2 regions of the Mesorhizobium sp. B2-8-9 genome follow, and region 2 is predicted to be linked to the other one. Evidence: predicted binding sites of a transcription regulator. Region 2 holds the regulator's gene; the other holds the start of a gene.
What was found. Region 2 encodes HrcA, which represses chaperone genes, less so after heat shock. Its sites were predicted from a motif close to GTTAGCACTCNCNNNNNGNGAGTGCTAAC; they were not measured.
Positions count from the first base shown of each region.

Region 1: groES (co-chaperone GroES) is a predicted target of HrcA. The motif match lies at 2,050-2,078, and genes of this name have one in related genera.

Region 1 is NZ_VFTQ01000040.1:33,085-38,003, reverse strand. It holds gene groL (chaperonin GroEL) at 1-1,524, opposite strand, end outside; gene groES (co-chaperone GroES) at 1,586-1,900, opposite strand; gene FJ423_RS30345 (hypothetical protein) at 2,231-2,578, shown strand; gene FJ423_RS30340 (usg protein) at 2,592-2,864, shown strand; gene FJ423_RS30335 (Hsp20 family protein) at 3,105-3,581, shown strand; gene FJ423_RS30330 (Hsp20/alpha crystallin family protein) at 3,670-4,179, shown strand; gene FJ423_RS30325 (hypothetical protein) at 4,622-4,919, shown strand, end outside.
Region 2 is NZ_VFTQ01000042.1:2,537-7,455, forward strand. It holds gene FJ423_RS30645 (VOC family protein) at 1-256, opposite strand, end outside; gene rph (ribonuclease PH) at 441-1,157, opposite strand; gene hrcA (heat-inducible transcriptional repressor HrcA) at 1,356-2,438, shown strand; gene FJ423_RS30665 (hypothetical protein) at 2,510-2,707, shown strand; gene FJ423_RS30670 (sorbosone dehydrogenase family protein) at 2,827-4,167, shown strand; gene FJ423_RS30675 (LysE family translocator) at 4,499-4,919, shown strand, end outside.

The DNA.
Region 1 (4,919 bases), on a different contig from region 2:
CGCATCCTGCAGCGCGGTGCGCACGACCTTGGCGGGATCGATGACGCCCTGTTTGTAGAGGTCGCCATATTCGCCGGTCTGGGCGTTCCAGCCATAGGCGAATTCGGTCTTCTCGCGCAGCTTGCCGACGATGATCGAACCTTCCGACCCGCTGTTCTCGGCGATCTGGCGCGCCGGAGCCTCGATCGCGCGCCGCACGATATCGACGCCGTATCTCTGGTCCGGGTTGTCGACGGCGACTGTGTCGAGCGCCTTGGCCGCCCTGAGCAGGGCAACGCCGCCGCCGGGCAGGATACCTTCCTCGACCGCCGCGCGCGTGGCGTGCAGCGCGTCGTCGACGCGGTCCTTCTTCTCCTTGACCTCCACTTCCGTCGCGCCGCCGACGCGGATCACGGCAACGCCGCCGGCGAGCTTGGCCAGCCGCTCCTGCAGCTTCTCGCGATCATAGTCGGAGGTGGTCTCCTCGATCTGCGCCTTGATTTGCGTGATGCGGCCCTGGATCTCCTCCTTCTTGCCGGCACCATCGACGATGGTGGTGTTCTCCTTCTCGATCGCGACCTTCTTGGCGCGGCCGAGCATCTCCAGCGTGACGTTCTCCAGCTTGATGCCGAGATCCTCGCTAATGGCCGTGCCGCCGGTCAGGATGGCGATGTCCTCCAGCATGGCCTTGCGGCGGTCACCGAAGCCCGGAGCCTTGACGGCGGCGACCTTAAGCCCGCCGCGCAGCTTGTTGACGACGAGCGTGGCCAGAGCCTCGCCTTCGACATCCTCGGCGATGATCAGCAGCGGCTTGCCGGACTGCACCACGGCCTCGAGCACCGGCAGCAGCGCCTGCAGATTGCTGAGCTTCTTCTCGTGGATCAGCACATAGGGCTCTTCGAGCTCGACGCGCATCTTGTCCTGATTGGTGATGAAATAGGGCGAGAGATAGCCGCGATCGAACTGCATGCCTTCCACGACTTCCAGCTCGGTCTCGGCCGTCTTGGCTTCCTCGACGGTGATGACGCCTTCGTTGCCGACTTTTTCCATAGCCTCGGCCAGGAAGCGGCCGATCTCGGCATCGCCATTGGCCGAGATGGTGCCGACCTGTGCGATCTCGTCGTTGCTGGTGATCTTGCGGGCGTTGACCTTGAGTTCGGCGACGACAGCATCCACCGCCTTGTCGATACCGCGTTTCAGATCCATCGGGTTCATGCCCGAGGCAACGGCCTTAGCCCCTTCGCGAACGATCGCCTGGGCAAGCACGGTGGCAGTGGTGGTGCCGTCGCCGGCGATGTCGCTGGTCTTCGAAGCGACTTCGCGGACCATCTGGGCGCCCATGTTCTCGAACTTGTCCTCGAGCTCGATCTCCTTGGCGACGGTGACGCCGTCCTTGGTGATGCGGGGCGCGCCGAACGACTTGTCGATGACGACGTTGCGACCCTTCGGACCGAGCGTCACCTTCACCGCGTCGGCGAGGATGTTGACGCCGCGCAGCATGCGCTCGCGGGCGTCGGAATGGAATTTGACTTCCTTGGCAGCCATTGGATCACTCCTTGTTTAGGCAGCTTTCATTGACTGGGTTGCGGTTCTATCGAAGCCCCGGTCAGGCGGCTTTCTTCAGCGTCGCGGCCTGCTCGATCACGCCCATCACATCGCTTTCCTTCATGATGAGCAGATCCTCGCCGTTGAGCTTGATCTCGGTGCCGGACCACTTGCCGAACAAAATGCGGTCGCCGACCTTCACGTCGAGGGGCACGAGCTTGCCGCTCTCGTCGCGGGCCCCCGGGCCGACGGCGATGACTTCGCCTTCCTGCGGCTTTTCCTTGGCAGTGTCGGGGATGATGATACCGCCGGCCGTCTTCTCTTCGGCCTCGATGCGGCGCACGAGCACGCGGTCATGCAATGGACGGAACGTCATATCGTTCTCCTTCAGGACAAACAGATTGCGAGCAGTTCCTCCGCTCCGGACCGGCAGGACCGGAGCGGGGCTCGCGCGACCCTTTCGGCATCGCGCGCATGTCGAGCTAATTTTGCCTTCATCTACTTTCAAGGGGGTACCGCAAATTTTTTGGCACTCTCGACCGTTGAGTGCTAGCGCGCTGAAAACATGCGGTAAATTGGCCCGCTCCGATAACGGAGAGGCTTGAATTCGCGATTGAGTTGAACAAGATTATCGGTGCCCGGCAGCGCCGGGACCGGTGAGAAATTGGAACCCGAAGCAAGGAGTTTTTGGAGACGGAGGACAGAAATGGACCGACAGACGCTTTCGCCGATCATTCCTTCCCTAGCTCCCGAACTATCAGACCTTTCGCTCGACCGGCTGCTGTCGCCGGCCAGGCATTTTCAGCACCCGCGGGATGTGCTGGAGGACGGCTCGCTCGATATATGGGAAAAGCGGGCGATCCTTTCGTCCTGGGCGTCCGATGCTTGCGCCGTGGAATCGATGCCGGCGCTGCGCCAGCCGCCGGGCACCGAGCGGCCGGTCTCCTTCGACGACATCATGGATGCGCTGCGCCGGCTTGATGCGCTGGCTCCGCCGCCCAGCGGCCCTGCCGATGACGACCACCGGCAGGTGGTCGACCGGCTGAGCGCGTGAAGGCCCGAAGGCGATGGCGGTCAGCAAGGAATTCCGCTTGCAGATGAATGGGTATGGCTTGACCACTGCCGAGATCCATTATCATCTGCCCGACCATCCCAGCCTGCTCCAGCTTTACGTCTGGCAGGACTATGATCTTGCCCCGGATTTCCCGGCGCTGAGGGGCTTTCTGGGCTTTTGGCAGCGCGAGCTGGCTGGCGCCTTGCATTCTGTCCGTGTCGCTCACCATCGGCTCATCAGGGCGTCGGAGTGGCGGGCCGTCGACGGGATCATCGCGATCCATTGAAGATCAGCTCCCCGAGGCGGTCGTGGTTGTGCGGCCGCCTCCAACTCATGATTCGCCTGCCTGCATGCAGACGAAGGGACTGACTTTCACGACCTTGAAGGCGGCTTCGGAGCGGGGCCTTGACGTGCCCGTGTTGAATTCCCAGATCGATTACGCCGGTGCTTGAGAGACCGGCAAGGTCAAGGGGCGCCGCTTCCTTGGCGCCCCTCGTATCTATGTTGCTCAATGGAGGATGTAGCTATGAGAACCACGTTTGACTTCAGTCCCCTGTTCCGGTCGAGCATCGGCTTCGATCGAATGCTGAACGCGCTCGAGACGGCGAGCCGGATCGAGACCGTCGATAATTGGCCACCCTATGACATCGCCAAGACCGCAGACGACGACTACCGCATCAGTATGGCGGTGGCTGGGTTCTCGCAGGACGAACTGGCCATTACCCAGGAGCAGAACATGCTCATGGTCTCTGGCCAGAAAGCCGGCGAGGACAAGGGCGAGTACCTGCATCGTGGCATCGCCGGCCGTGCATTCCAGCGCCGCTTCGAGCTTGCCGACCACGTCAAGGTCGTTGGCGCCAGCTTGGTCAATGGGCTGCTGACGATCGATCTGAAGCGCGAAATTCCAGAAGAGATGAAACCGCGGCGGATCGAGATCGCGGCCGACAAGGCAACGCTCAAAGGCACGACAAAGAAGATCGAAGGCGAGAAGCACGCCGCCTGAGGGCTTCTGTGAGCGCATCCGCGCTACGCGCCGGGCACTGCGCGGCGCGTAGGAGCTTTTCGAGCCGATGAACAGAAAGGAGCAAACCATGAGTGTCCGTGATCTGATCCCCTGGGGCCGGAGCAACGGCAACCAGCTTCCAAGCATATTCCGCGACGGTGAGCGCGATCCGTTCCTGTCGCTGCATCGCGAGGTGAACCGCCTGTTTGACGACGTTTTCCGCGGCTTCGACAGTCGGTTGCCGTCACTTGGCGGTGTCTCCGCCCTCGGCGCCGGTTGGCCGAGCGTCGAGATCTCCAACGGCGAGAAGGAGATCAAGGTGATGGCCGAGGTGCCTGGCCTCGAACAGAGAGACATCGAGGTCCTGCTCGACGACGGCGTGCTGACGCTGAGAGGCGAGAAGCGCTCCGAGACGGAGGACAAGGATAGGCAGTTCTCCGAGCGCTATTACGGCCGCTTCGAGCGCCGCATCCCGGTCGGCTACGAGGTCAAGGAAGACGAGGTGGATGCCCGCTTCAAGAACGGCGTGCTGACCGTCACCTTGCCGAAGAGCGAGAAGGCGCAGTCGCAGGTCAAGCGCATCGACATCAAGAGTTGATGCACCGACGCGGGAGGTCGGCCCATCCGCCTCCCGCGTCGACTCCCATAGAGCCACGGCAACCGGATGCTCGCGCAAGCAACTCCACTCGATCGATCATGGGCGGCCGAGGAAGAGAAAATTTATACGGCGGGAGCTTCTTTTTTCCGTCCAGAAGTCTTCGCATCGCTCATCTGAATGATGACAAGCAGCTCGCTGTCTTTCCCTTCTGCTGCGCATGCTTTCAGCACCTATCCGGAGAGAAAGCTAACATATGTTAGGAACGGGAGAGGGGCTCACCTAGCGCGGATCCGCATCAGATTGGGACCGGCGATAACCTTAATTTTGGTTTCCTTTGCACAGGCTTCCCGAACGGAAGGTAACGCGATAGATTAGTAATTCGTTAAGTACGCCCGGGGGCGAGCGTAAAAGATGTGTCGTCGAGCGTAAGGGATGTGCCGTGATGAATTTCAAGTCTCTGATCAAGCGGGCCGAGGACGTCGATAAGGAATTTCAGGAACTCCAATCGGATCTGGCGGAGGCGTTCGAGGACGTCCTCAAAGATGACGAACAGCCGCCGTCGGAAGACGACGCCGTCGCCGGTCGGGAACTGGTTGCAAGCGACGAGAATCCGCCGGCCGAAGAGCCGTCCGACGCATCGGCATCGCGGCTGACACCGCATACCCAGACGCGGCTGGCCGCCCTGGAGGCCGTCACCGGGCTTTTCCGGGACGGGCAGGGCCATCTGCAGGAGATCGAGG
Region 2 (4,919 bases):
CGGTTGCCGCAAAGCAGAGGTGCCCTTCGCCGGCCGTGCCATGCGGCGGCACCTTCAGCCGAGCGTCCGGCGCCGGCGGGATTTTCGTTGCCTCGGCGTTGAAGAGAAGCAATACGCCGTCGCCGCAGCGGAAGAAAACGTGGCGCCCTTCGACCTTGCCCAAGGCTTCGAGGCCGATGACGTTGCGGTAGAAGGCTTCGGCGGCGTGTAGGTCTGTGACGTAGAGGGCGGATTCGAGGATTGCGGAGGGTATCACGAGGCCCCCCTCTCTGCCCTGCCGGGCATCTCCCCCTCAAAGGGGAAGATTGGCAGCTTCGGCGAAGGCGCCATTCTTGCAACGCTGGCGATTGGCGAAAGCCGTCGTGACACCCAATCTCCCCCCTTGAGGGGGAGATGGCCGGCAGGCCAGAGAGGGGGGCCTAGGCTCGGCATTCGGAAACCTACGCCACCGCCATCTGCTGCAGGCTCACCAGCCGCGAAATGCCCTTCTTCGCCAAGCCCATCAGCGCCGCGAACTGCTCCTCGGAGAAAGGCTCGCCCTCGGCCGTGCCCTGGATCTCGACGATGCCGCCCTTGCCGGTCATGACGAAATTGGCGTCGGTGCCGGCCGAGGAATCCTCCAGGTAATCAAGATCGATGACCGGCTGGCCGTCATGGATGCCGCAGGAAATTGCCGCGACATGGTCCTTCAGCACCTTGGCGACGCTCACCATCTGGCGCGCTTCCATCCAGCGCAGGCAATCGTAGAGCGCCACCCAGCCGCCGGTGATCGAGGCCGTGCGGGTGCCGCCATCGGCCTGGATGACGTCGCAGTCGACGGTGATCTGCTGCTCGCCCAGCGCCTGCAGGTCGACCACGGCACGCAGCGAGCGGCCGATCAGCCGCTGGATCTCCAGCGTGCGGCCGCCCTGCTTGCCGGCGGAGGCTTCGCGCCGCATGCGCTCGCCGGTCGAGCGCGGCAGCATGCCGTATTCGGCCGTCACCCAGCCCTTGCCGGAATTGCGCATCCAGGCCGGCACCTTTTCCTCCAGGCTGGCCGTGCACAGGACATGCGTGTCGCCGAACTTCACCAGGCACGAGCCTTCGGCGTGCTTGGAGACGCCGCGCTCGAAGGAGATGGCGCGCATTTCGTCGGCTTGGCGTTTGGAGGGGCGCATTCGGCCTTCTTTCTTGTCGTTTCCGGAATCGTGGCCGGCTTGTAGACGCATGCGGGGCAAGTCGCAAAGGAAAAGGACGCCGCGCAGGAAAACGGGCCGCGCGACTGCAAACGCGGCACCGTGTGACCGCGAGCGCGGCACCGGGTTGCGCCGCCGTAGCTTAAGTCTATATCTTTCGGAAGGAGGTTTCTCGCCGGAATGAACAAACCAGTCGATCCGACGTCGCAGTCGCCGGTACTTCAGTCACTCGACATGCGCTCGCGCGATATCTTCCGGCGGATTGTCGATTCCTATCTGCGCGACGGCGAGCCGGTTGGCTCGCGCAGCCTGTCGCGCATCCTGCCCTCCTCGCTGTCGCCCGCCACCATCCGCAACGTGATGAGCGACCTCGAGCATCTGGGGCTGATCTACGCGCCGCATGTTTCCGCCGGGCGGCTGCCGACCCAGACCGGCCTGCGCTTTTTCGTCGACGCCTTCATGGAGCTGGGCGACCTTTCCGACGACGAGCGCCGCACCATCGAGGCGCAGGTGCGCGCCTCCGGCTCGGGCGCGACGCTGGAGCATATGCTGACCGAGGCCAGCCAGATGCTGTCGGGCATGTCGCGCGGCGCCGGCCTCGTGCTCGCCTCCAAGCACGAGGTGGCGCTGAAGCACATCGAATTCATCCAGCTCGAGCCCGCAAAGGCGCTCGCCGTGCTGGTGTCGCAGAACGGTGATGTCGAGAACCGCGTCGTCGACCTGCCGGCCGGCACCACCGTGTCGCAGCTGCACGAAGCGTCCAATTTCCTCAATGCGCATATCCGTGGCCGGACGCTGGCCGAGGCGCGGGCGGAAATCGCCCGCATCAAGGACGAGACCAGGGCGGCCCTCGACACGCTGTCGCAGGATCTGGTCGAGAAAGGCCTCGCGGTCTGGGCCGGCGCCGAAAGCGGCCTGCCGGCGCGCCTTATCGTGCGCGGCCGCGCCAATCTCCTGGAAAACGTCACCGCCCAAGCGGACATCGAATTGCTTCGCCATCTGTTCGAGGATTTGGAAACCCAGGACGGACTGCTGCAGCTGCTCGATCTCGCCGAAGAGGGGCCGGGCGTGCGCATCTTCATCGGCTCGGAGAACAAGCTGTTTTCGCTGTCCGGCTCCTCGCTGGTCGTCGCCCCCTATCGCGACAAGGACGCCCGCGTCGTCGGCGCGCTTGGCGTCATCGGGCCGACCCGCCTGAACTACGCCCGCATCGTGCCGATGGTCGATTACACTGCACAACTGATTTCCCGCATGCTTCGTTAGGTGTATCGATATTCAGGTGAGGCCGGCCTGACCTGAACCTCGACACAGCTGAGGGTGCAAAGGAGAAGAACATGGCGCTGGAATCGCTCAAGGCCCAGATCAGCCTGCTGCTCGAGGAAATGGTGAACCAGCCCGAGGACGAGCACGAGATCCAGGAGCAGCTGCGCGAGAAATTGAGGGAGATGCGCGCCATGGGCCTGCCCCTGCCGGCTGATCTCGTCGAGTTGGAAAAGCGCCTCGACGACGACCTGGATGCCGAAGAGGCCTGAGGCCGGCAAGTCACGTGCGCGAGCTTCTCTTTTCGATCGTTAGCCCAATATGTTCTGTCTCCGGGGCCTTATCGACTGAGGCACCCGAGGGCAGGACATAGGCAGAGACGGAGGACAGCATGATGCGGATCGCCGGCCTTGCGGGCCTCGCGCTGGTTTTTGCCACGGCTGCCTTTGCGCAGCAGGCCGGTCAGCCCTTGCTCAGCGGCGAAAAAGCTTTCGGCGACTGGAAAGCCGACCGTCCGGGCGTGCGCCGGCTGCTGAAACCTGAGGATTTGCCGAAACCCGACATGACGGAGTCCGCTTCGAACGGCGGCGGCGTCACCGAGCGCCCCGAGGATGCGAAGCCAAAGCTTCCGCCTGGCTTTTCCGCCGAACTGATCGCATCCGGCATCGACAGTCCTCGCGTCGTGCGGGTGGCGCCGAACGGCGACCTCTTCGTTGCCGACAGCCGGGCGAACCAGGTGCGCGTCTATCGCCTGGCGGAAGGCAGCGCCAAGCCTGCACAGGAGTCGATCTTCGCCAAGGGCCTGACCCGGCCCTACGGCATCGCCTTCTACCCGCCGGGCGACAAGCCGCAATGGGTCTATGTCGCCAACAGCAACAGCGTCGTCCGCTTCCCCTATCGCGAGGGTGACCTCGAAGCGTCGGGCAAGCCGGAAACCATCGTCGCCAAAGTCCCCGCCAGCCACCACTGGACGCGCGACATCGCCTTCTCGCCCGACGGCAAGACGCTCTATCTGTCGGTCGGCTCCGGCTCCAACATCGCCGAGGACATGGGCGCGAAGCCGAAGGGCGGTGTCGAGGCGTGGACGAAATCGCAGCCGCTGGGCGAGGCCTGGGGTCCGGAACAGGGCCGCGCCGATGTGCTGGCCTTCGACCCCGACGGCAACAACCGCAGAACCGTCGCCACCGGCCTGCGCAACTGTTCCGGCATGACCATGCAGCCGGCGACGGGCGCGCTCTGGTGCGTCGTCAACGAGCGCGACGAGCTTGGCGACAACACCCCCTTCGAATATGCCACCGCGGTGAAGGAAGGCGCCTTCTATGGCTGGCCCTGGTATTATATCGGCGACAATGAGGACCCGCGCCACGAGGGCGCCCGCCCCGATCTCGCCGGCAAGGTCACGGTTCCGGACGTGCTGATACAGGCGCATTCGGCGCCGCTCAACATCGCCTTCTATGATGGCGCCAACTTCCCGGCCGATTTTAAGGGCGACGCCTTCGTCACGCTGCACGGCTCGTGGAACCGCAATGTCCGCACCGGCTACAAGGTGGTGCGGCTGAGGTTCAAGGACGGCAAGCCGACCGGCGAATACGAGGACTTCGCCACCGGCTTCGTCATATCCGACGACGCGGTCTGGGGCCGGCCGGTCGGCGTCGCCGTGGCCAGCGACGGCGCGCTGATCCTGACCGAGGACGGCAACGGGACGATCTGGCGTATTACGTATGGTGGGTAGCTCCCCCAACCTCGTCATTCCAGGGCGGAGCAGCCGCGAAGCGGCGTCGCGGAGACCCTGGAATCCATTCCGTGACCCTGATCAAAGAGTGCAGCGGCGCAGAATTCTGCACAGTTGTGGCGCTCGGAGGTCACGGAATGGATCCTCGGGTCTGCGCGCGTCGCTTCGCTCCTTGCTCCGCCCGTGGATGACGAGGTTGGGACGCTCCAGCCAATCTCCAAGGCGCCCGCCGGGCGACCGGCCAAATGCCCGTGCCAGTCGCGCTGGCGTAACGAATTCCAGTGCGAGGGAATTGATAAAAACCCAGCCCCACATACGCTAGGCCAGAACCATGACACTCACCGGATTCCTTGCCTACAGCGCCGCGCTCGGCGTCGCCGCCGCCATTCCAGGCCCCGGCGTCACGGCGCTTGTCGCCCGCGCGCTCGGCTCCGGCTTCCGGTCCTCGCTCGCCATGTCGTTCGGCCTGATGCTCGGCGACCTCACCTATCTCACCGCCGTCGTGCTCGGGCTCGCCTTCGTCGCGCAGACCTTCGGCATGGTCTTCCTCGCCATCAAATGGGCCGGCGTCGCCTATCTCGCCTTCCTCGCCTGGCGCTTCTGGACCAGCGGCATCACGCCCGAGACCGTCGAGGCGCGGAAGGCCAAAGGCGGGCTGGTGTCGAGCTTCATCGCCGGGCTGACGGTGACGCTCGGCAATCCCAAGACGATGATCTTCTATCTCGCCATCACGCCGACCATCGTCGACCTGA